Heliomicrobium gestii: one gene and its partner. The protein of the gene in region 1 binds, or shares a complex with, the protein of each later gene. Links are inferred from orthologs where the notes say so. Each region holds a gene or a part of one and is shown on either strand. Other genes may lie near its edges.

Region 1 (11,486 bases):
GGAATGGGGCTGGCTGCTGTGTATGGTATTGTAAAAGGCCATGATGGCGCAATCAGTGTGGACAGTCTGTTGGGGATAGGGTCTACTTTTACGGTATACCTCCCCGCTGCGCCGGAAACGACGTCGAACATAAAGGAGTCGGCGCTGCAACCACCGGCGGTGAAACTACGGATCCTATTGGTTGATGATGAAGAAGCGATTGTCGAGGTGTTACAATCACAACTGATCCAGGCCGGTTATGAGGTGACAGCGACCCAATGCAGCACACAGGCCTTAGAGATTTTTATGGAGAATCCCGACGCCTTTGATCTGGTGATCACCGATTATACAATGCCGACGATGACCGGCGATACGCTGGCGAGAGAGATACTGTGTTTGCGCCCCGGAATGCCGATTATTCTCTGTACAGGCTATAGCCATGCTTTTCCGCCGGATCGAGCAAAGATGATCGGAATCCGCCAGTATATCATGAAGCCGGTTCTGAAAAAAGATTTGTTATTTGCAGTAGAACAGGCCACCCAGAGGATGGCCTAAGGCGCAGCGCGACGGCTCCCAGGCAGACAAAGCGGTGTTTGGTCAGAAGCCGATAGGCAAGAGGTGAATTCGTCGATGATAGATGTAGAAAAAAATAAAGGTCACCAAAGCGCCTTGACACAATTCGTCGCTCACATTGCAACAATCATAGAAAAACTGGATCAGCAAGATACGGTGGAGGACGTTTTAAAGTCAGCCATTGAACAGGGCGCTCCAATGTTACAGGCAGCGGGAGGGTATGCCTACCTCTTTGATGAAACCGGGGCCATGCGGTTGCATGCTTCGACATTGCGAGAGGAAGACATATTTTTACGCCAGTGTGCAAAGGGACAGGGGATTGTCGGGGAAGTATGGGCGAGCGGCCGCGCCATGCGAAAATCCCTCATGGATAAAAATGTGGCCCAGGATGAATTGGCTGCGCCTATTTTTTTAGATTCCCAGTTGATCGCCATTATGGGTATGGTGAAACCAATCCATGGGCATTCCTTTTTCGAAGGCGATCTGTTTATCTTTACGCAATACGCCCTGCTTGTCGAGCGAACGTTGCGGAATCAACGGCTGCTCAGCCTACAAAAACAGAATGAACAAGAACTGCATCTGTTAGCGTCGATCATTGATTGTTCGAATGATGGGGTTGTTCACATCAATAAAGACAGGAAAGTGGTGATATGGAATAAAGGCGCCGAGCGGATCACCGGGTTTTGCGCTGACGAGGTGCGGGGACGTGACTTCCTCTTCATTGTTAGACCGGAGCGCCATCAAATCGTCAAGGAGATCTTTGCCTCCCTGCTGCGTGGGGATGACATCAAAGATTATGTGGCGTCGATCATAAAAAAAGACGGCAGCACGGTAAGCCTGTTCTGTTCCTGGTCAAGGATTCAGTCCGATGGAGTCATCTTTGGTTTTACCATCGTGGCGAGGGACATCACGGAAAGCAACCGGTTACGGGAAAAAGCCGAGCGGGTACAGCGGATGGAGGCCATCGGAACGATGGCCAGCGGCATCGCCCATGACTTCAATAATATGTTGGCTGTGATCCTGGGCTACACGGAAATGGCGCTAAACGAAGAAAAAAAGGGCAGCGCCATCAGCAGCATGGAAAAAGTGTTGCATGCAGGCATTCGCGCCCGCGGTTTGGTCAAACAGATTCTCGCCTTTAGCCGCCAGGTCTCTACCGACCACAAACCGATGCATCTTTCCCATACGATTGAAGAAACACTGACGATGATGCGAGCCATTCTGCCATCGACGATCGAGATCGTTACGGACATCAAGCATGTTGATGAAGTGATTACAGCCGATGCGACACAGATGCATCAATTAATTGTAAACTTATGCTTAAACGCCGAACATGCCATGCGAGGCACTGGCGGGCGGATTAGCGTTTCCTTGTATACGGTTGACAAAACCGATCCGTCGCCTTTTCCCGAAATGCCTTCCGGTGCCTATGTTGTCCTTGTGATCAGCGATACGGGACATGGGATCAAAGCGGAATTGGTTGAGCGAATTTTCGAACCATTTTTCACCACCAAGCCGATCGGGGAAGGGACAGGCTTGGGATTAGCCGTCGTTCATGGCATTGTGAAAAGCCATAGTGGCTATATTTTTGTGAAAAGTGATGAGGGAAAAGGGGCATCCTTCCGGATCTTTTTTCCAAAGACGAATGGTGCGACACAGGAAGAGCATTGTCACAAAAACAGCAGGATGAGAGAACGGGCTGTCCGAGTGCTGGTTGTGGACGATGACCCGTCGATCGTCGCGATGACGGAAAGTTTCTTATCGGAACTGGACTGCTGCGAGATCATCGCCTTTACAGACAGTGTGGAAGCCTTTGCCTATATTCGTTCCCATGTCGCATCGTTGGATCTGGTGATCACCGATCAAACGATGCCCAAGATGACAGGGGAACGGTTAGTCGCTTCGATCCACCATATTCGCCCTGATTTGCCCATTATTCTTTGCACGGGCTTCGCCGGTGCCCCTGATTCCGAAAGATCTAAGCATAATTGCTTTTGTGACTTTTTGTACAAACCTTTTTTAAAACAAGAACTGCATGCAGCGGTGCACCGGGCGCTCTTTGCGGATGGCGATCCAGGTGATGGTTGTTCCACTCTGTATAGAAGAGAATAACTTTTTCGAATAGTGCCGATGTCTGATGTATAGTAGAGTAAAAAAAATGCATCGATTGTGACTGCAAGGAGGGGGCATCATGGGGAAGGTTTTGGTTGTCGACGATACCGCTTTTGCGCGACTTTCTCTTGCCAACCTGATCCGTATGGCGGGGCATGAGATCGTTGGTCAAGCGGGTAACGGAGAAGAAGCAATTCGGTTGTATCACGACCTTCTCCCCGATCTCGTGACGATGGATATCACGATGCCTGTGATGGACGGCATTGAAGCGACCCGCCAGATTCGAAAAACAGCGCCGGAAGCGCGGATCATCGTAGTCAGCGCAATGGGGCAGATGGATCATGTAAAAGACTGTATCATCGCTGGTGCTTGTGATTTCATAGTCAAGCCGTTTGATCTTGAACGGGTAAAGAATGCCATTGCGCGGCATATGGGCGATGAACAACAACTTGCGTGAGCGATGACATACCTGATTGCCGATCGTTTTTTGCACTCTCTAGATCCCTGTATACCTCTCAAACCTATGAATATCGTTGTATCTTCAATAAAATAACATTGTCGCGCCTCATCTTTCCTTCTCGTTTGGCCAGCCGTCGAGGCTGGTCTTTTTTCGGAAAAAGGGTAGTGAATCATTTGCGAAGTAAATGACGAAGTAAATGAAGATAAAAAAAGCCGGGCGTTTCCATCACGCCCGGCTCACTCTCTGGATCAAAAATCACCCTACTTGGGTGGTCAAAAAGATCGGAAGAGTCATATGAGAGATCTGATCCTGCAGTTCTTCGATTTTGTCGATATGTTGATCCTCATCATTGAGGATGTGTTCGAGCATCTCCCGGGTGGCAAAATCATTGACTTCACCGGCCAACTTGATCGCTGCATTGTATGCGGCGATGGCGCCTGACTCGGCCGTGTGATCGCTATCGAGTTGTTTGACCACGTCGGCGCCGATGTGGATGGCTTTCAGGCTCGACACGATGGGGGTTCCTTCCAGAAAGAGGATGCGGGCGATCAGTTTCTCAGCATGCTTCATCTCATCGATGGCGCGCCGTTCGTATTGCTCGTGCAGTTTGACATATCCCCAGTTGGCGCACATCTCTGAGTGCACCATATACTGGTTGATTGCGCTTAATTCGTCGGCCAGGAGTTCATTGAGCGCCTGGATGAGCTGCGGATTTCCTTTCATTCAGAACATTACTCCTTTCGAATTGTGATTGAGATATCAATTCTATGCAGGCGCCTCCTTTTCCTTCTATCAATCGCCATATTTGTGAAAAAAAGCTTTCAAATAGGGTGATCCTTGTTTTCTTGGGACGACGGGATCTTTGATTCATATCGTTTGATAGCTGGTATACCCTGCCTCACTTTGGTACAATACTACATGATGGACACTCTCCATCGGAAATCCTCACCAGGGGGTGCCCGTATACATGGAAACGATCACATCCAAACAGGATATCGGCAGCGTCCGTATCGCCCAGGAGGTCGTCGCGACCATCGCTGGGTTGGCGGCCACGGAAGTGGAAGGCGTCACCGCCATGAGCGGCGGTTTGGGTGGCGGTATCGCTGAGATGCTCGGCCGCAAGAACCTGACCCGAGGCGTGAAGGTTGAAGTGGGCGAACGGGAGGCGGCCATTGACTTAAACATCATTGTCAACTTCGGCAGCCGTATCCCTGAGGTGGCCAAGCGCGTTCAGGAAAATGTGAAGCGCTCCATCGAAAGCATGACTGGGTTGACTGTCGTCGAGGTCAACGTGCATATTCAAGGGGTGAACTTCCCCACACCGGAAGCAAAAGAGGATGACCGGGTGAGATGATCGAGGCCCCCCTGAGACCGACAGATCTCAGGGGGGTTTTTGCCCGTCCGACTTGTTGCCGCGGTGAATAAATGGGGAGGGGTCAGGCATGGAGGGACCGAGCCGTCTGCTGGCCTTTTTGGTGGCGCTTCCTCCGGCGGCGCTTGCCGTCATCATCATGGTTGCCGCCTTTTCGATGACCGGTGGATTGGAAGCCGGCGGTCCCGATGCGGTGGAACGTTTTCTGGCGGCTTGGCGGCAGGGTGGCGCTCGCTCGACCTGGGCCATTGGAGCCGGCTTCTATGTCATACTGGTCAGTTGGTTTCTGTTCAAGGCGTGGCCTCGGCCGATGAAAGGGATGACCTTGCTGGCGCGCACACCCGATGGGAAGGTGCAGATCAGCCGGTTGGCTGTCGAGGGGTTGATCCGTGGCGCCGTAGCCGGATTTGTCGGCATCCGTGGGTTGCGGGTGCGCATCCGCAGGGTCTCCGGCGGTATCGCTATTGTGTTGCATGTAGCTTCTGATTTAAAGGCGGCCCTGCCCGCTCTCGGTGAAAAGATCCAGCAGGCGACGCGCCATATTCTGGAGTCGGCCATTGGGATCGAGCCCAAGGAGATCCAGATCACCTTCGAGCCGGTTGAGGAAGAGAGAAAAAAACGTTTGTGGTAAGAATAATCATAAATACGGGGAGGGGCGAGCGATTTGAGCAGGCGACTAGGGCGGGAGACTGCTTTGCAGACGTTGTTTATGGCTGATGTGGGCCGGATGGACCCGGCATATGCCTTGCAGTACGCCAGTGAAGAATTCGGGATCAGCGAGGCGGCCGCCGCCTTTGCCAAGGAATTGGTCGACGGGGCGGTGACAAATCGGGAGACGATCGACGCCAACATTCGCCGCCTGGCCAAGGAGTGGCATCTGGAGCGGATGCCCCATGTGGATCGCAATCTGCTCCGTGTGGCCATCTTTGAGATGCTCTTTCGCAAGGACATCCCCTTGAACGCGGCCATCAACGAGGCCATTGAGTTGGCGAAGATCTACGCCAATGAGGAGTCGGCCAAGTTCGTCAACGGCATTCTCGGTCAACTGGCCCGGGAACTCCGCGAGGCGCGGGGCGAGAGAGCGCCGGCGCAGGAGTCCGTTGCCGCTACGGTGACCACCCCGGTGATGCCCCAGGCGACGGCGTCTCCTGAAAGGCTTTCCATGGCTGATCAGGAACAGCAGACGCCTGGTGTCAACGAGGTGTAACCGATGAGGGCCGATATCCTTTACGGGGTCCTGGGCATCGACACGAGCTGCTACACGACCTCGGTCGCTTTCGCCAGCCTTGACGGAAGGCTGCTGGCTCAGAAACGGTTATTATTGCCGGTGAAGCCGGGAGAAAGGGGTCTCCGCCAGGGAGACGCCTTTTTTTTGCATGGCCGTCAACTGCCGGGCGTGATGGAGGACCTGTTTGCAGAACTGAGGGAACGGGCGCGAGTCCATGTGGAAGCCGTGGCCGTCTCGACCCGCCCCCGGCCGGAAGAAGGGGCCTATCTGCCTGTCTTTTTGGCCGGTGAGGCGGTCGGACGGTCGGTGGCGGCGGCGCAGGGCGTCCCCTTCATTGCGACGACACACCAGGAAGGCCATATCATGGCAGGGATCGCCTCCCTGGAAGAGGGGGAACAGGCAAAAATGCTGCTGGAAAAGGGCTTTCTCTCGGTCCACCTCTCCGGCGGGACGACAGAACTGCTCCAGGTAAGGTTCGACTCGGACAGGGCGGCTTTTGCTATCGAAAAGATGGGGGCGACGACCGACCTGCACGCCGGGCAACTGGTCGATCGCGTCGGTGTCGCCTTGGGATTGCCCTTTCCGGCTGGACCGCGCCTGGAGGCGCTCGCCGCTCAGTCTGACGGTGTTGAAGCAGTCACCTTTCCCGCCTCAGTAAAAGGCTACAATGTCAGCTTTTCCGGCGCAGAAGCGCAGGCATTGCGGTTGATCGACCGGTCCTGCAACGCCGGTGAAACATTCTCGTCTCCTTCACCGGCGGCCATCGCACGGGGGATCGAACGGTGTCTCGCTTCAACGCTGGAAAAGATCCTGCGCCGGGCCATTGAGGAGACCGGTTGCCGCGATGTGCTCATCGTCGGGGGCGTGGCGGCCAACGGCTTTTTGCGCCGCCGGTTGCGGGATCGCCTGGAGCACCGCGCTGTCGGCGGGCGGCTGGCGTTTGCCACACCGGCCTTGTCGGGCGACAATGCGGTGGGCGTGGCCCTGTTGGGGGCGAAGTTTCTTTCCGCTTCCACCGCTTCCCGTTGACCGGAGCAGGCAATCGGTGTACACTGGATATTGTGTCATACGTGTGCGGACAGGCTGCCGGCGACAAATCGGCCGGGCTATGTCCGTATTTTTTAAATCATGCCCTCCCGGGGTTTGCAGGAGATGGGCATGAGGCAACGAATCCAAACTACATGTAGGGCCGGACGCAGCTTTGTAGTGTGGCAGGATGGCTTAGAGGAGGCAGCAGGCGAATGTACCCGATCGTGCGGAAAGAGATCCTTTCCGCCAGTGTCAAGCTTTTCGATTTAAAAGCTCCGCTGGTGGCGGCCAAAGCCAAGGCCGGACAGTTTTTTATTCTTCGGGCCGATGAGAAGGGTGAACGCATCCCGCTGACCATCGCCGATTTTGACCGGGAACAAGGGACGATCACGGCGATCTTCCAGGAGATCGGCGCAGGCACCCGACTGCTTGGCCAGTTGGAAGTCGGGGACGCTGTCCTCGATGTCGTGGGGCCGCTCGGCGTGCCCTCAGAGATTGAACGGTTTGACGGCCCTGTCGTGGTCGTTGGCGGCGGTGTCGGCATCGCCCCCATCTATCCCATCGCCCGCGCCCTGAAGGAGGCGGGAAACCGCGTCATCTCCATCATCGGCGCCCGCAACAGGGAGCTGCTCTTCTGGGAAGATAAAATGGCCGCTGTCAGCGACGCGTTGATCGTCTGCACCGATGACGGTTCCTATGGACGCAAGGGCTTCGTCACCGACGCCCTGAAAGAGTTCTATGAAGCCAACGGGGATCTGCAACGGGTTTGGGCCATTGGCCCCATGCCGATGATGCGCGCCATCGCCAACACGACACGCCCCATGGGCGTCCACACCATCGTCAGCATGAACCCGCTGATGATGGATGGCACCGGCATGTGCGGCGCCTGTCGCGTCCTCGTCGGCGGCGAAACCAAGTTTGCCTGTGTCGACGGTCCGGAGTTTGATGGGCACTTGGTCGATTTCGATCTGGCCCTCAAACGGCTCGCCATCTACCGCGATGAGGAGAAGCGCGCCCTGGCGGCGCTGGAACATCACCACGAAGGGGGGCGCTGCGGGTGTCATTAAAGGAACAGATCCGTCAGGAGATGCCCTGCCAGGACCCCCAGGTTCGAAGCGCCAACTTTGAGGAAGTGGCCCTCGGCTACTCGGAAGAGCAGGCGGTCAAGGAAGCGGCCCGTTGCATCCAGTGCAAAAAGCCCCGCTGCCGCGAAGGCTGCCCTGTCGAGGTGCTGATCCCTGATTTTATTAAAGCTGTCGCCGAGCGCGATTTCGCCGGCGCAGCCGTCAAGTTGAAAGAGAAAAACGCGCTGCCGGCCATCTGTGGCCGCGTCTGTCCCCAGGAGAGCCAGTGCGAACAGAAATGCATCCTCGGCGTCAAATCGGAGCCTGTCGCGATCGGTCGACTGGAGCGTTTTGTCGCTGATTGGGAGATGGCCCAGGGCGCCGATGCGCCGGAAGCTGCGCCGGCCAATGGGGAAAAAGTCGCTGTCATCGGCGCGGGCCCGGCCGGTCTCACTTGTGCCGCCGAGTTGGCCAAGCTCGGCTACGCTGTGACCGTCTTTGAGGCGTTGCATACAGCCGGCGGCGTCCTCATGTACGGCATTCCCGAGTTCCGCCTGCCCAAAGCGATCGTGGACAAAGAGATCGCCAACCTGCGCCGGCTGGGCGTTGATCTGCAGTTCAACGCTGTCATCGGACGGTCTGTGACGGTGGAAGAGTTGATGAACGAACGAGGCTATGCCGCCGTCTTCCTCGGCACCGGCGCCGGCCTGCCCAACTTCATGGGCATCCCCGGAGAAAACCTCTGCGGCGTCTTTTCGGCCAATGAGTTTTTGACGCGGACAAACCTGATGAAGGGCTTCCGCTTCCCCGAATACGGCACACCGGTCAAGTTGGGCCGCAAGGTGGCCGTCTTGGGCGCAGGCAACGTGGCCATGGACGCCGCCCGCACGGCTGTGCGGCTCGGCGCGGAAGAGGTCACCATCGTCTACCGCCGCTCCGACCAGGAGATGCCGGCCCGAGCCGAGGAGATCGAACATGCCCGGGAAGAGGGCGTTCAGTTCAAACTGCTCACCAACCCTGTCGAGATCATCGGCGATGAGAACGGCTGGGTGAAGGCGATGAAGTGCCTGCGCTACGAACTGGGCGAGCCCGACGCGTCGGGCCGCCGCAAGCCTGTGGCGATTCCGGGCTCTGAGTTCATCATGGACATGGACACGGTCATCGTCGCCATCGGCACCGGACCGAACCCGCTGGCCACCCAGTCGACAGAGGGGTTGGAATTGAACCGGCGCGGCAACATCGTCGCCGATGAAGAGGGTCGCACCTCTATCGCCGGTGTTTTTGCCGGCGGCGATATCGTCACCGGCGCGGCCACGGTCATTCTGGCCATGGGCGCCGGCAAGAAAGCGGCCCGCGCCATCGACGCCTATATCACAGCAAAGTCAGCCGAGGCGGCGAACTAAGCTGAAGTATGGAACTCTTTTTCGAAAAAAGCGCTGCATTGCGGCGCTTTTTTCTTTCCATGGGCATGCTTCATGAGTAAAATGGACACACTAGTCCTTTTAGAAGAGCCTTTGCCCCCAGCACGTCGAACATACATGGCACACAACGCCCGGCAGGATTTATGGGCCGGGTTCGCGAAAAAACAAGTGTTCCTGTAGTCGCGCCCGCCAGGATCGGCTGCCTTTTCTGTCTAGTCGTTCTAAATGAAGCTCTGCCAGCGCATTGAAGCCAAAGGGGGGCCGCCGATGGAAAAGATTTGGTCTGTCACTCAGTTGAACCTCTACATCCAGGGGCTCCTGGAAACAAAGCCCCAACTGGCCGACCTATGGGTGCAGGGGGAGCTTTCGAATTACAAGCACCATACATCTGGCCATATGTACTTCACCCTGAAAGACGGCGAGAGTGTCGTCAAGGCCGTCATGTTTCGCGGCAAAAACCGCTACCTCTCTTTCCGGCCGGAAAACGGCCTCAACGTGATCGTCCGTGGGCAGGTGTCTGTCTACCCGCGCGACGGCATCTATCAGATTTATGTTGAAGAGATGGAACCGGCCGGCCTGGGCGGCATCTTTCTCGCCTTAGAGCAGGCAAAAAAGCGGCTGGAAGCGGACGGCCTCTTCGCTGCCGATCGAAAGCGCCCCTTGCCGCCTCTTCCCCGCAAGGTGGGCATCATCACAGCGCCGACGGGAGCGGCCATCCGGGACCTCTTTTCGGTCATCCAACGTCGCTTTCCCACCATGAACATCGTCTTTGCCCCGGCCATCGTGCAAGGGGAAGAGGCGGTGCCCAGCCTGCTTGGGTCCTTGCAGCGGGTCGTCGCCGTGCCTGGCGTCGATGTGGTGATCATCGGTCGCGGCGGCGGTTCACGGGAGGATCTGTGGGCATTTAACGATGAAAACCTTTGCCGGGCCATGGCCGCCTGCCCTGTTCCGGTCGTATCGGCGGTGGGCCATGAATCGGATGTGTCCCTCAGCGACCTGGTGGCCGATGTGCGCGCCGCTACGCCGTCTGCAGCCGCTGAACTGGTCGTGCCCCTCTTCAGCGCCCTGCAGGGTCGTGTCGACGACCTGACAGGGCAACTGCAACGAGCCATCACCGTGCGCTTAGCGCGGGAACGGCAGGCCCTGTCGACCCTGTCCGGGCGACCGTCGCTGGCCCACCCGCAGGTGCGGCTGCGCATCCCGCGCCAGCGCGTCGACCAGTTTGAGGAGCGCCTTCGCCGCGCCGTGTCATTGACCCGAGCGGCCCAACTGCGGGGTCGGCTGAAGGAGTTGGAGGGGCGTCTCTTCTCGGTGACGTCGCCCCAGCGCCTGCGTCTGAAGCGGGAACGGACGGAAGAACTGAAAAACCGGCTCATCGCCGCCGCCCAAAAAGGGCAACAGAACCGGCGGAGGGAACTGGCCATGCAAGCGGGGCTCCTCGACGCCCTCAGTCCCCTGGCCGTCTTGGACCGCGGTTTCGCCCTTTGCCTCGACTCATCGGGCCATGTCGTGCGCGCCAGCAGCGATGCGGCGGCAGGGGAACGGGTGGATATCGTATTGCAGCGCGGCGAACTGACTTGCCGCGTGGAAGAGAGAAGGGAGAATCGACGGTGGCAAATGGAAAAGGAAACCCTGGACTGACCTATGAAGCGGCCATCGGTCGCCTCGAAGAGGTCGTCCGTTTGTTGGAGACGGGCGACGCGCCCCTGGATGCGTCTTTGCAACTGTTTCAGGAGGGCATCGGCCTGGTCCGTCATTGCCACGCCCAACTGGACGCTTATGAGGCCAAAGTGCAGCGACTGATCGAGACTCCCGGCGGCGTGACCATCGTTGAAGAGCGTATAGAGGGAGGGGAATAAGCGGTGGATCTGAAGGCGGAAATGAAACGACTGAATGTCAAGATCGATGCGGCCCTGTCCCGCTTCATGCCGGCGGAGGATGAGGCGCCGCCGGCGATTCACAAGGCCATGCGCTACAGCCTCTTCGCCGGCGGCAAACGCCTGCGCCCCCTGCTGGTTCTGGCCGGCTGCCGCGCCGTCGGCGGCGATGAGGAATCGGTGATGGCTGCCGCCTGCGCCCTCGAGATGATCCATACCTACTCGTTGATCCATGACGACCTGCCGGCCATGGATGATGACGACCTGCGCCGGGGGATGCCGACGAACCATGTGGTTTTCGGCGAAGCTACGGCGATCCTGGCCGGTGACGGCCTCCTGACGCGCGCCTTTGGCCTTTTGGCGGAGGAGGG
Region 2 (11,563 bases), on another replicon or contig:
AATATGGAACGAAACGCCCCAAAAAAGGCGCCGCCACGGCTGCCAAAGGGAAGAAGTAACGAGGGGAGGAGAATCCGATGCCGAGAAGAGGATCAGTCGCCCGGCGTGAAGTGCTCCCCGATCCGATTTACAACTCCAAGGTTGTCACGAAACTGGCAAACCAAATCATGTTGGATGGGAAAAAGAGCACTGCCGAGGCCATTCTATACGGCGCCCTTGACCAAATCAAGGAAAAGACCAACAAGAACCCCATGGAAGTTCTGGAGGCTGCCCTCAAGAACGTCATGCCCCTCCTGGAAGTCAAGGCTCGCCGCGTCGGTGGCGCCAACTACCAGGTTCCGATTGAAGTTCGTCCTGAACGCCGCCAGACCCTGGGCCTGCGTTGGCTCATCAAGTACTCCCGCGAGCGCTCCGGCAAGACCATGATTGACAAGCTGGCTGGTGAAATCATGGATGCCGCCAACAGCACCGGCGGCGCCGTCAAGAAAAAAGAAGACACTCATAAGATGGCCGAAGCCAACAAGGCCTTCGCCCATTATCGCTGGTAAGCCAACAGAGTCCCGCTAGGACCTGAGATCCGACAGAAAGGGGGAACGAGCGTGCCTAGACAGTTTCCGTTAGATAAGACACGGAACATCGGCATTATGGCCCACATTGATGCCGGCAAGACGACCACCACCGAACGCATCCTGTTCTACACCGGACGGGTGCACAAAATCGGTGAGGTTCATGATGGCGCTGCCACCATGGACTGGATGGTTCAGGAACAAGAACGCGGTATCACCATCACCTCTGCCGCAACAACGTGCCAATGGCGCGGGCATCGGATTAACATCATCGATACGCCCGGCCACGTGGACTTTACCGTTGAAGTCGAACGTTCCCTGCGGGTATTGGACGGGGCCGTCGCCGTCTTCTGTTCCGTTGGCGGTGTCGAACCGCAATCGGAAACCGTATGGCGCCAAGCCGACAAGTACGGTGTTCCCCGGATCGCTTACATCAATAAGATGGACCGCATCGGCGCTGACTTTTTCCGTGGCGTCGACATGATCCGGGAACGCTTGGGCGCCAACCCTGTGCCCATCCAGATCCCCATCGGCTCCGAAGACCAATTCAAGGGTATCGTCGACCTGATCACCATGAAAGCCATCATCTATGTCGACGACCTGGGCAAGACGAGCGACGTCTCCGAGATCCCCGAGGACCTCGCCGAAGTCGCCGCCGAATACCGGGAAAAGCTCCTTGAAGCGGTTGCTGAGTCCGATGAGGAACTGATGATGAAGTACCTCGAAGGGGAAGAACTGACTGAGCAAGAAGTCCGTGACGGCGTTCGCAAGTGCACCTTGGCCGTCAAGATGATTCCTGTTCTCTGCGGCTCCTCCTTCAAGAACAAGGGCGTGCAGCCGTTGCTCGACGCTGTCGTCGAGTTCCTGCCCGCCCCGGTCGACATCCCTGCCGTCAAGGGTGTCAACCCCGATTCCGGTGAGGAAGATGTTCGTGAGGTTTCCGACGAAGAGCCCTTCTCTGCGTTGGCCTTTAAGATCATGGCTGACCCCTATGTGGGCAAGTTGGCCTTCTTCCGTGTTTATTCCGGTAAACTGAGCTCTGGTTCCTACGTCTACAACTCGACCAAAGGCAAAAAGGAACGGATCGGCCGCATCCTCCAGATGCACGCCAACCACCGGGAAGAGATCGCCGAGGTCTACACCGGCGATATCGCTGCTGCTGTCGGTCTGAAGGATACCACGACGGGCGACACCCTCTGTGATGAGAAACAGCCCATCATCCTTGAGTCGATGCAGTTCCCTGATCCGGTTATCCACGTTGCCATTGAACCGAAGACGAAGGCTGACCAAGACAAGATGGGCATCGCCCTTCAGCGTTTGTCCGAAGAAGACCCGACCTTCCGCATGTCCACTGACCATGAAACAGGTCAGACGATCATCTCCGGCATGGGTGAGCTTCACTTGGAGATCATCGTGGACCGGATGATGCGGGAATTTAAGGTCGAAGCCAACGTCGGACGTCCCCAGGTCGCGTACAAGGAAACCATTCGCACCAAGGCCAAGGCGGAAGGCAAGTTCGTCCGCCAGTCTGGTGGTCGCGGTCAGTACGGCCATGCCGTCATCGAAATCGAACCGCGTCAACCTGGTGAAGGGTACGAATTTGTCAACAAGATCGTTGGTGGTGTGGTTCCCCGCGAATACATCCAACCCATCGATAACGGGATCCGTGAAGCCGCCGAAACAGGCGTCCTCGCCGGTTATCCCACTGTTGACTTCCGCGTGACCCTGGTCTTCGGTTCCTACCACGATGTGGACTCCTCGGAAATGGCCTTTAAGATTGCCGGCTCCATGGCCTTCAAGGAAGGCGCTGCGAAGGCGCAGCCGGTCATCCTTGAGCCGGTCATGAAAGTCGAAGTCACCGTTCCTGAGGAATACATGGGCGACGTCATCGGCGACATCAACTCTCGCCGGGGCCGCATCGAAGGCATGGAAGCTCGCGGCAACACCCAAGTGGTGCGCGGCTTTGTTCCCCTGTCCGAGATGTTTGGCTACGCCACCGACCTGCGTTCGCGCACCCAAGGTCGCGGCCAGTACGTCATGATGTACAGCCACAACGAAGAAGTGCCCCGCAACATCGCTGAAGGCATCATCGCGAAACGGAAAGGCTAAATCGCCACAGGCGATTTTCGCCGGATAGAGGGTGGCCAAGCCGCCCTCATTAAAATTCCTTAAGCCTGAAAAGGAAGGATGAGTACGAAATGGCAAAAGCCAAATTCGAGCGCACCAAGCCGCACGTGAACATCGGCACCATCGGTCACGTTGACCACGGTAAAACCACCACCACCGCTGCCATCACCCTGGTTCTCTCCAAAGTTGGTGGAGCTTCCTTCAAAAAGTACGACGAAATCGACGCCGCTCCCGAAGAGCGTGAACGCGGTATCACCATCAACACCGCTCACGTCGAGTACGAAACCGACAACCGTCACTACGCCCACGTGGACTGCCCCGGTCACGCCGACTACATCAAGAACATGATCACCGGTGCTGCCCAGATGGACGGCGCCATCCTGGTTGTGTCTGCTGCTGACGGCCCCATGCCCCAGACCCGTGAGCACATCCTCCTCGCCCGTCAGGTTGGCGTTCCCTACATCGTTGTCTGGCTGAACAAAGCCGACATGGTTGATGACGCCGAACTGATGGAACTGGTTGAGATGGAAGTTCGCGAACTCCTCTCCTCCTACGAGTTCCCTGGCGACGACATTCCCATCGTTGCCGGTTCCGGCCTGAAAGCCCTCGAGTGCGGCTGCGGCAAGCGCGAATGCGAATGGTGCGGCAAAGTCTGGGCGCTCATGGACGAAGTCGACAAGTACATCCCCACCCCCGAGCGCGCCACCGACAAGCCCTTCCTGATGCCCGTTGAAGACGTCTTCACCATCACCGGTCGCGGCACCGTCGCCACCGGCCGTGTCGAGCGTGGTCAGATCAAAGTCGGCGAAGAAATCGAACTGGTCGGTCTGGCTGAAGCCACCCGCAAGACCGTCGTCACCGGCGTTGAAATGTTCCGCAAACTCCTCGACTTCGCCCAAGCCGGCGACAACATCGGCGCTCTGCTGCGCGGTGTTGAACGGAAAGACATCGAGCGCGGCCAAGTTCTGGCTAAGCCCGGTTCCATCAAACCCCACACCAAGTTCACCTCCGAAGTCTACGTCCTGTCCAAGGAAGAAGGCGGCCGCCACACCCCGTTCTTCAACGGCTACCGGCCCCAGTTCTACTTCCGCACGACTGACGTCACTGGCTTCATCGAACTGCCCGAAGGCGTTGAAATGTGCATGCCTGGCGACAACATCAAGATGACCATCGAACTCGGCAAAACCATCGCCATCGAAGAAGGCCTCCGCTTCGCTATCCGCGAAGGCGGCCGGACCGTCGGCGCCGGTGTTGTCACCGGTATCATCGAGTAATCGATCGCCAAGCGGCTTATAAGCGACCGGGTCCCTGAATTATTTCAGGCGACCCGGTCGCTTCCTTATATAGCCGTCTTTTAGTGTCCTTGCAAAATTCGGATTTCCGAGTCCATTGAGATGCGAAGGTGGCGCGGGTGCGCCAACGGGCGCACCCGGTGCCACAGGACTTCATCGCGCCATATTGTAGTCGACTCATAAGTAGAGGGGATTTTATGGAGCTCAATTGCAAAGATTATTTAATCAGCACGGACAAGTCGCTTTTAGACCATGAGACGATTTATAGGTTCTTGGCTTCGTCCTATTGGGCAAATAAAAGACCTACTGAAGCCATAAACAAATCCATTGAGACGTCGCTTTGTTATGGCGTATATCTCGGAAACAGACAAATCGGATTTGCTCGGGTCGTCACAGATTTTGCAACAATGTACTGGTTAGCAGATGTCATCATCGATGAAGAGTATCGAGGCAGAGGTATTGGGAAAAAACTTGTAGAGACAATAGTTGCTAGCGAAGAATTGAAAGGTCTGAACGGTATATTAGGAACACTCGACGCGCACGGACTATATGAACAATATGGATTCGAAAAAAACGTAAATAGATTTATGGTAAAAAGACCGAGCTAGCAATGGCATTTTTGATCGCCGACTATAGTATCCGTACTGAGGCAAAAATGGAAAAATTTGAATACATCTAGTTTATCTTTGATTTGATATAGGTTGTATTTCTAACAGAAAAGCCATGAAATACTGTGTGGAGTTTCCTAACTTAGTATCTTCACTTACCTAGGGGAGATCATTGAAATAGCAGAGGGCTGGCGGTGGCCTGAGCGATTTGAGCGGAGCGGCGAAGAGCGAGCGCAGAGGCGAAGCGTTAAAGGGCGCCATCGACATGCATACAACCCTAAAGTTTTGGCGCCCCAGCGTAGCCGACAAGCGAGCCGCCGCGGAGCTCTTAGCGAAGGCCGCCGCCAGCCCCCGCGATTAAAGTGCGAATTAAATCGCGCATCTTCACCGGCATCACAAGACGACCCGCGCGGTAACCATAGGCACTTGATCAGTATCGGCACGCCAACCGCCCGATTCCCGCAGATTTTCCGAGAAATATTCTAATACAGAGCAAAAACCGCTTGCATTTCCGAACACTTGGTGCTAAAATTTCATATTGTGGGTTGGCTTTGCGATGAAGCGAAAGGTTGCCCAACAATGGCTCGGGATTGGTGGGCGCAGCTCTCTTTGTGTCTTTTTACTTACGACACGCCCGAGAGCGTTGTTGGGGTAATTTTCGCGGAGAAGGTCCGTAATCAATCGGGCGAACAAAAGGAGGGACTTACCTACATGGGTAAACAAAAAATTCGGATCCGCCTGAAGGCTTTCGATCATCGGATTCTCGATCAGTCTTCCGAAAAGATCGTTGAGACGGCCAAGCGGACCGGCGCGGCGGTATCCGGTCCGATTCCGCTGCCGACGGAGAAGAGCATCTACACCATCTTGCGCTCTCCCCACGTCAACAAAGACTCCCGTGAGCAGTTCGAGATGCGCACCCACAAGCGCCTCATCGACATCCTCGAACCCAATCCGAAGACTGTCGATGCGCTCATGCGTCTGGACCTGCCGGCGGGCGTGGATATCGAAATCAAGCTGTAATCCTTTTGCTAGAGATGGGAGGTGTCATTGGTGGCTAAGAAAGGTCTTCTCGGACGAAAAATCGGTATGACGCAGGTATTTGCCGACAACGGTGTTGCTGTGCCCGTGACGGTTGTCCAGGCCGGCCCCTGTGTTGTCGTTCAAAAGAAAACCATGGAGAAGGACGGGTACGAAGCCGTGCAAATCGGTTTCGGCGATGTCCGTGAAAAACTGCTGAACAAGCCGAAAAAAGGTCACCTGAAAAACGCCGGCGTTCGCCTGGTGCGCGTTCTGCGCGAGATCAAGGTGGACAGCATGGACGAGTATAAGGTTGGCCAAGAACTGAAAGCCGATGTCTTCACTGCCGGTGAGTATGTCGATGTGGTCGGCACATCCAAAGGCAAAGGTTTTGCCGGCGGCATCAAACGCCACAACTTCAAACGCGGACCGATGAAACACGGCTCCAAGTACCATCGTCGCCCCGGTTCTGCCGGCGCCAAAGGCCCGGCCCGCATCTTCAAGGGTCGCAAGATGCCTGGTCGCCTGGGCAACGAACGCGTTACCGTACAAAAGCTGCAAGTCTTCCGTGTCGACGCCGAGCGCAACCTGCTCCTGATCAAAGGCGCGGTGCCCGGTCCCAAACGCGGTCTGCTGCTGATCAAAAACTCCGTAAAGGTTAAGTAATCAACCCCCGGAGAAAGGAGGACACGACATGCCGAAAGTAGCCGTTTACAACATCGAAGGCGCTCAGGTTGGTGAAATCGAACTGAGCGATGAGATCTTTGGCATTGAGCCCAACGAGGCCGTCATGCACCAGGCCGTGGTTACCCAGCTGGCCGCCTGGCGGAGCGGTACCCACAAGGTCAAGTCCCGTGGCGAAGTCTCCGGGGGCGGCAAAAAGCCCTGGAGACAAAAAGGCACCGGTCGCGCTCGCGCCGGCACCAGCCGTTCGCCCCTCTGGCGCGGCGGCGCAATCATCTTCGGGCCCCAGCCCCGCAGCTATAAAGTCGCTATGCCGAAGAAGGCCCGTCGTCTGGCCCTGAAATCGGCCCTGTCGGACAAAGTCCGCTCCGGCAACCTGATCGTCGTCGACGCCCTGGAAATGGACGCCCCGAAGACGAAAGCCATCGCCGGAATCATGAACAAGCTCAACGTGGAACGCAAGGCCCTGTTGGTGACCGCCGACATCGACGAAACCGTCTTTAAATCGGCCCGCAACATCCCCGGCGTATCCCCTGTTGAAGCTGTTGGCATCAACGTCTATGACATCCTGAACCACGACAAACTGGTCATCACCAAAAATGCCGTGGCCAAGGTTGAGGAGGTGTTCGCCTGATGCGCAGCCCCTATGACGTTCTGAAAAAACCCGTCATCACTGAACGGTCGATGGACTTGGCTCAGGAGAACAAATACACCTTCGTGGTGGAGCCGAAAGCCAACAAAATCGAGATCAAACATGCTGTTGAACAACTCTTCAACGTCAAGGTCCTTGATGTTCACACCATGAACGTCAAAGGCAAGCCCAAGCGGATGGGCAAGTATGCCGGACGGACCGCCGACAAGAAGAAAGCCATCGTCACCCTGAAAGATGGCGACAAGATCGAAATCTTCGAAGGCGTCTAAGTCTGGCCGGACCAAAGGAGGGAAACCGCGTGGCTGTGAAAAAATTTAAGCCCACCTCGCCTGGTATCCGCCAGATGACGGTGGCCAGCTTTCAAGAGATCACCAAGACCGAACCGGAAAAGTCCCTGCTTGAGCCCCTGAAAAAGAACGCCGGGCGCAACAACCAGGGCAAACTGACTGTTCGGCACCAAGGCGGCGGCCATAAGCGCATGTACCGGGTCATCGACTTCAAGCGCACCAAGGACGGCATTCCCGCCAAGGTCGCTTCCATCGAGTACGATCCGAACCGGACCTCGCGCATCGCCCTGATCAGCTACGCTGACGGCGATAAGCGCTACATCATCGCCCCTAACGGTCTGAACGTGGGCGACACCGTCGTCTCTGGTCCTGACGCCGACATCAAGACCGGCAACTGCCTGCCCCTGAAGAACATCCCCGTCGGCACCCTGATCCACTGCATTGAAATGCGCCCCGGCAAAGGCGGCCAACTCGTCCGCTCCGCTGGCGTCGCCGCCCAGCTCATGGCCAAGGAAGGCGACCACGCCACCCTGCGCCTGCCCTCCGGCGAGATGCGCAAGGTGCTGGCCGAGTGCCGCGCCACCATCGGTCAGATGGGCAACCTGGAACATGAAAACGTGACCATCGGCAAAGCCGGTCGGAAACGTTGGATGGGCATCCGACCCACCGTCCGCGGTGTTGTCATGAACCCCGTCGATCACCCCCATGGCGGTGGTGAAGGCCGTTCCCCCATCGGACGCAAAGCGCCTGTTACGCCCTGGGGTAAAGTGGCCATCGGCGGCAAGACCCGTCGGAAGAAGTCTTCGGATAAGCTGATCATCAAGCGCCGCACCAAGTAAGATGGTCCGGCCATACGGAGCGGGTAAGACCACTCGCCACCCCGACACCAGAAGGGAGGATCGTGCATGGGCCGTTCTCTGAAAAAAGGACCTTATGTTGAAACCAGCCTGTTGAAAAAGGTTGAGGATCTGAATCAAAAGAACGAGAAACGGGTCATCAAGACCTGGTCCCGGCGCTCGACCATTTTTCCGCAATTTGTCGGTCACACCTTTGCTGTCCATGACGGGCGGAAACACATCCCCGTCTACGTGACCGAAGACATGGTCGGACACAAGCTGGGCGAATTCGCCCCGACCCGGACCTTCAAAGGCCATGCCGGTTCGGAGAAATCCAGCCGTCTGCGCTAGGCCAGGGAGAAGAGGAGGAAGGCCAATGGAAGCCAAAACCGCCCAAGCGGTGGCCAAGTACGTCCGCACCTCTCCCCGGAAGGTACGTCAAGTCATTGACCTCATTCGGGGCAAATCGGTAGCCGACGCCTTTGCCATTTTGAAATTTACCCCCGTGAAAAGCGCTGCCGACGTGGCGAAAGTCCTCAAATCGGCTGTCGCCAACGCCGAGCACAACTATGAGATGAACACGGCTGATCTTTATGTGAAGACCTGCTTCGTCGACCAAGGTCCCAGCATGAAACGGATCAGCCCCCGCGCGCAAGGCCGCGCCGACGTCATCAAGAAGCGCATGAGCCACATCACCGTTATTGTCGCCGAAAAGCCCGCCAAGCCCGCAGCCGTCAAGAAAACCGCTGCTGCGAAGGCCGACGCCAACGCCGGGACGAAGGAGGGATAAGTCGTGGGTCAAAAAGTCAATCCGAAAGGGTTCCGGATTGGTGTCATCAAGGATTGGGAGGCTCGGTGGTTCGCTGGCAAAAACTACGCCGAACTGCTGCATGAAGACCTGAAAATCCGTAAGTTTGTCAAAAAGAAACTCTACGCCGCCGGCATCCCCCGTATTGAGATTGAACGGGCCGCCAACCGCGTTAAGGTGACCATCCACACCGCCAAGCCGGGCATCGTCATCGGCCGCGGCGGCGCTGAAGTGGAAAACCTGCGCAAAGAGCTGGAAAAACTGACGGGTCGCGCCGTCAACATCAATATCGCCGAAGTGAAAAAACCCGAACTGGACGCCCAACTCGTTGCCGAGAACGTGGCGGCCCAGCTCGAGAAGCGGACCTCCTTCCGTCGTGCGATGAAGCAGTCTGTCGGTCGCACCATGCGCCTTGGCGCCGAAGGCATCAAGATCATGGTCTCCGGTCGTCTTGGCGGCGCTGAAATCGCCCGGACCGAATGGTACAACGAAGGCAAGGTTCCCCTTCACACCCTGCGCGCCGATATCGACTACGGTTTTGCCGAAGCGCACACCACCTACGGCATCATCGGCGTCAAGGTTTGGATCTACAAGGGTGAAATTCTGCCGGGCGCCAAAAACCGCACCGGTGAAACCCGTGAACCTGCCGAGCGCGCTGAGCGTCCCGAACGTTCTGACCGTCGCGATCGTCGCCCCCGTGGTGACCGCCGGGCGCCTGCCGCCGCGGAAGGAGGGAAATAACCCATGTTGCTGCCGAAACGCGTTAAATGGCGTCGGGTGCAACGGGGCCGTCTGAAAGGCAAGTCCAAAGGCGGCAACAGTGTCGCATTTGGTGAATACGGCCTGCAAGCCCTTGAAGCCGCCTGGATCACCAGCCGCCAGATCGAAGCCGCTCGTATCGCCATGACCCGTTACATCAAGCGGGGCGGTAAAGTCTGGATCAAGATTTTCCCCGATAAGCCTGTCACAGCCAAACCGGCTGAAACCCGGATGGGTTCCGGTAAAGGCTCCCCCGAATACTGGGTTGCCGTTGTCAAACCGGGCCGGATCATGTTTGAGCTGGCCGGCGTTCCTGAGGATATCGCCAAGGAAGCCATGCGCTTGGCCATGCACAAGCTGCCCATCAAGTGCAAGTTTGTAAAACGGGAAGAAGTGGGTGGTGAAGCGAATGAAAGCTAAAGAACTGCATGACCTGAGCACGGAAGAACTGCAGAAACAGCTCACCAACTTCAAAGACGAGCTCTTCCGCCTCCGCTTTCAACTTGCTACCCAACAGTTGGAGAACCCCATGCGGATCCGGGACGTGCGCAAAAACATCGCCCGGACGCAAACAGTCCTCCGTCAACGAGAACTGGAAGCCCAAAAGGCTTAGTGCAGCGGGTAAGGAGGTAAGAAGCAGTGTCCGAACGTGCCGAACGCAAGACTCGCATCGGTAAAGTCACGAGCGACAAAATGGAAAAGACCGTCGTTGTCGCCGTTGAAAGCCGCATCCAGCACCCCCTGTACGGCCGTACCGTCAAACAGACGAAGAAGTTCAAGGCCCATGATGAAGAAAACGCCTGCCAAATCGGCGATATCGTTGAAATCATGGAAACCCGTCCCCTTTCCAAGGAAAAGCGCTGGCGGGTAGTCCGCATCGTTGAAAAGGCCGTCATCGTATAAACCACGGCATAGGAGGTTACCGTCGTGATCCAGCAAGAAACTCGACTCCGGGTCGGTGACAACACCGGAGCCAAAGAGTTGTTGTGCATCCGTGTGTTGGGCGGCTCCTACCGGAGGTATGCCTCGGTCGGCGATATCATCGTCGCATCTGTTAAAGAGGCAACGCCCGGCGGCGTGGTTAAAAAGGGAGACGTCGTCAAAGCCGTGGTTGTCCGGACTCGGAAACCGATCAAACGGCAAGACGGTTCCTACATCCGCTTCAGCGAAAACGCCGCTGTTATCATCAATGATCAAAAAAACCCGAAGGGGACCCGTATCTTCGGGCCCGTGGCCCGCGAACTCCGCGACCGCGATTTCATGAAGATCATTTCGTTGGCCCCCGAAGTACTGTAGGGTGGAGGTGAAAGCACCATGGCCAACCCGAAAGTCCATGTAAGAAAAGGCGATCTGGTACAGGTCATCACCGGCAAGGACGCTGGGAAAAAAGGCAAAATCATTGAAGTGATTCCCGCCAAAAACCGGGTTGTCGTTGAGAAGGTTAACGTCGTCAAACGGCACTCGAAGCCCAGCAAAGCCAATCCCCAAGGCGGCATCATCGAGAAAGAGGCGCCCATCGATGCCTCCAACGTGATGATTTTCTGCCCCAAATGCGACCGGCCGGTGCGCAGCGGTCATATGTTCTTGGAAAACGGCGACAAGGCTCGCATCTGCCGCAAATGCGGCGACGTGCTTGACAAAGACAAGTAAAGCCTCGTCCGAGAGGAGGTCAGCAGATTGGCCCGTCTGAAAGAAAAGATTCAAACCGATGTCAACGCTGCCATGATGCAGCGGTTCGGATATAAGAACGTCATGCAAATCCCCCGCCTGGAAAAAGTCGTCGTCAACATGGGCCTCGGGGAAGCGATTTCGAACCCCAAAGGTCTTGACGCGGCGGTAGGCGACCTGACCCGCATCACCGGCCAGAAACCGGTCATCACGACGGCGAAGAAATCCATCGCCGGCTTTAAACTGCGGGAAGGCATGA

The links.
Region 2: the proteins of nusB (region 1) and rpsJ are in contact, whole or in part, in a solved structure (PDB 3D3B), measured with the Escherichia coli proteins. The link is inferred for Heliomicrobium gestii from one-to-one orthologs.

What each region holds. Positions count from the first base shown.
Region 1 is NZ_WXEX01000007.1:18,182-29,667, reverse strand. The notes cover bases 4,236-6,931. They hold nusB (transcription antitermination factor NusB), read left to right. Parts: upstream 4,236-5,160; coding sequence 5,161-5,703; downstream 5,704-6,931. Other genes in these bases: GTO89_RS09390 (Kae1-like domain-containing protein), read left to right, coding at 5,707-6,753; amaP (alkaline shock response membrane anchor protein AmaP), read left to right, coding at 4,567-5,127; GTO89_RS09405 (Asp23/Gls24 family envelope stress response protein), read left to right, coding at 4,236-4,478. Outside these bases: GTO89_RS09425 (hybrid sensor histidine kinase/response regulator), read left to right, coding at 1-534; GTO89_RS09420 (hybrid sensor histidine kinase/response regulator), read left to right, coding at 610-2,664; GTO89_RS09415 (response regulator), read left to right, coding at 2,744-3,121; bfr (bacterioferritin), read right to left, coding at 3,380-3,847; more of GTO89_RS09405, read left to right, coding at 4,092-4,235; GTO89_RS09385 (sulfide/dihydroorotate dehydrogenase-like FAD/NAD-binding protein), read left to right, coding at 6,966-7,820; gltA (NADPH-dependent glutamate synthase), read left to right, coding at 7,841-9,220; xseA (exodeoxyribonuclease VII large subunit), read left to right, coding at 9,506-10,879; xseB (exodeoxyribonuclease VII small subunit), read left to right, coding at 10,849-11,097; GTO89_RS09365 (polyprenyl synthetase family protein), read left to right, coding at 11,101-11,486. UniProt on the Escherichia coli protein: Part of the processive rRNA transcription and antitermination complex (rrnTAC). The complex forms an RNA-chaperone ring around the RNA exit tunnel of RNA polymerase (RNAP).
Region 2 is NZ_WXEX01000002.1:336,951-348,513, reverse strand. Bases 4,186-6,958 are described here. They hold rpsJ (30S ribosomal protein S10), read left to right. Parts: upstream 4,186-5,304; coding sequence 5,305-5,613; downstream 5,614-6,958. Other genes in these bases: rplW (50S ribosomal protein L23), read left to right, coding at 6,928-6,958; rplD (50S ribosomal protein L4), read left to right, coding at 6,305-6,928; rplC (50S ribosomal protein L3), read left to right, coding at 5,644-6,276; GTO89_RS03660 (GNAT family N-acetyltransferase), read left to right, coding at 4,186-4,593. Outside these bases: rpsL (30S ribosomal protein S12), read left to right, coding at 1-59; rpsG (30S ribosomal protein S7), read left to right, coding at 78-548; fusA (elongation factor G), read left to right, coding at 600-2,675; tuf (elongation factor Tu), read left to right, coding at 2,765-3,967; more of GTO89_RS03660, read left to right, coding at 4,183-4,185; more of rplW, read left to right, coding at 6,959-7,215; rplB (50S ribosomal protein L2), read left to right, coding at 7,245-8,072; rpsS (30S ribosomal protein S19), read left to right, coding at 8,139-8,420; rpsC (30S ribosomal protein S3), read left to right, coding at 8,863-9,618; rplP (50S ribosomal protein L16), read left to right, coding at 9,622-10,056; rpmC (50S ribosomal protein L29), read left to right, coding at 10,046-10,249; rpsQ (30S ribosomal protein S17), read left to right, coding at 10,276-10,539; rplN (50S ribosomal protein L14), read left to right, coding at 10,564-10,932; rplX (50S ribosomal protein L24), read left to right, coding at 10,951-11,286; rplE (50S ribosomal protein L5), read left to right, coding at 11,314-11,563. UniProt on the Escherichia coli protein: Involved in the binding of tRNA to the ribosomes. Part of the processive rRNA transcription and antitermination complex (rrnTAC). The complex forms an RNA-chaperone ring around the RNA exit tunnel of RNA polymerase (RNAP).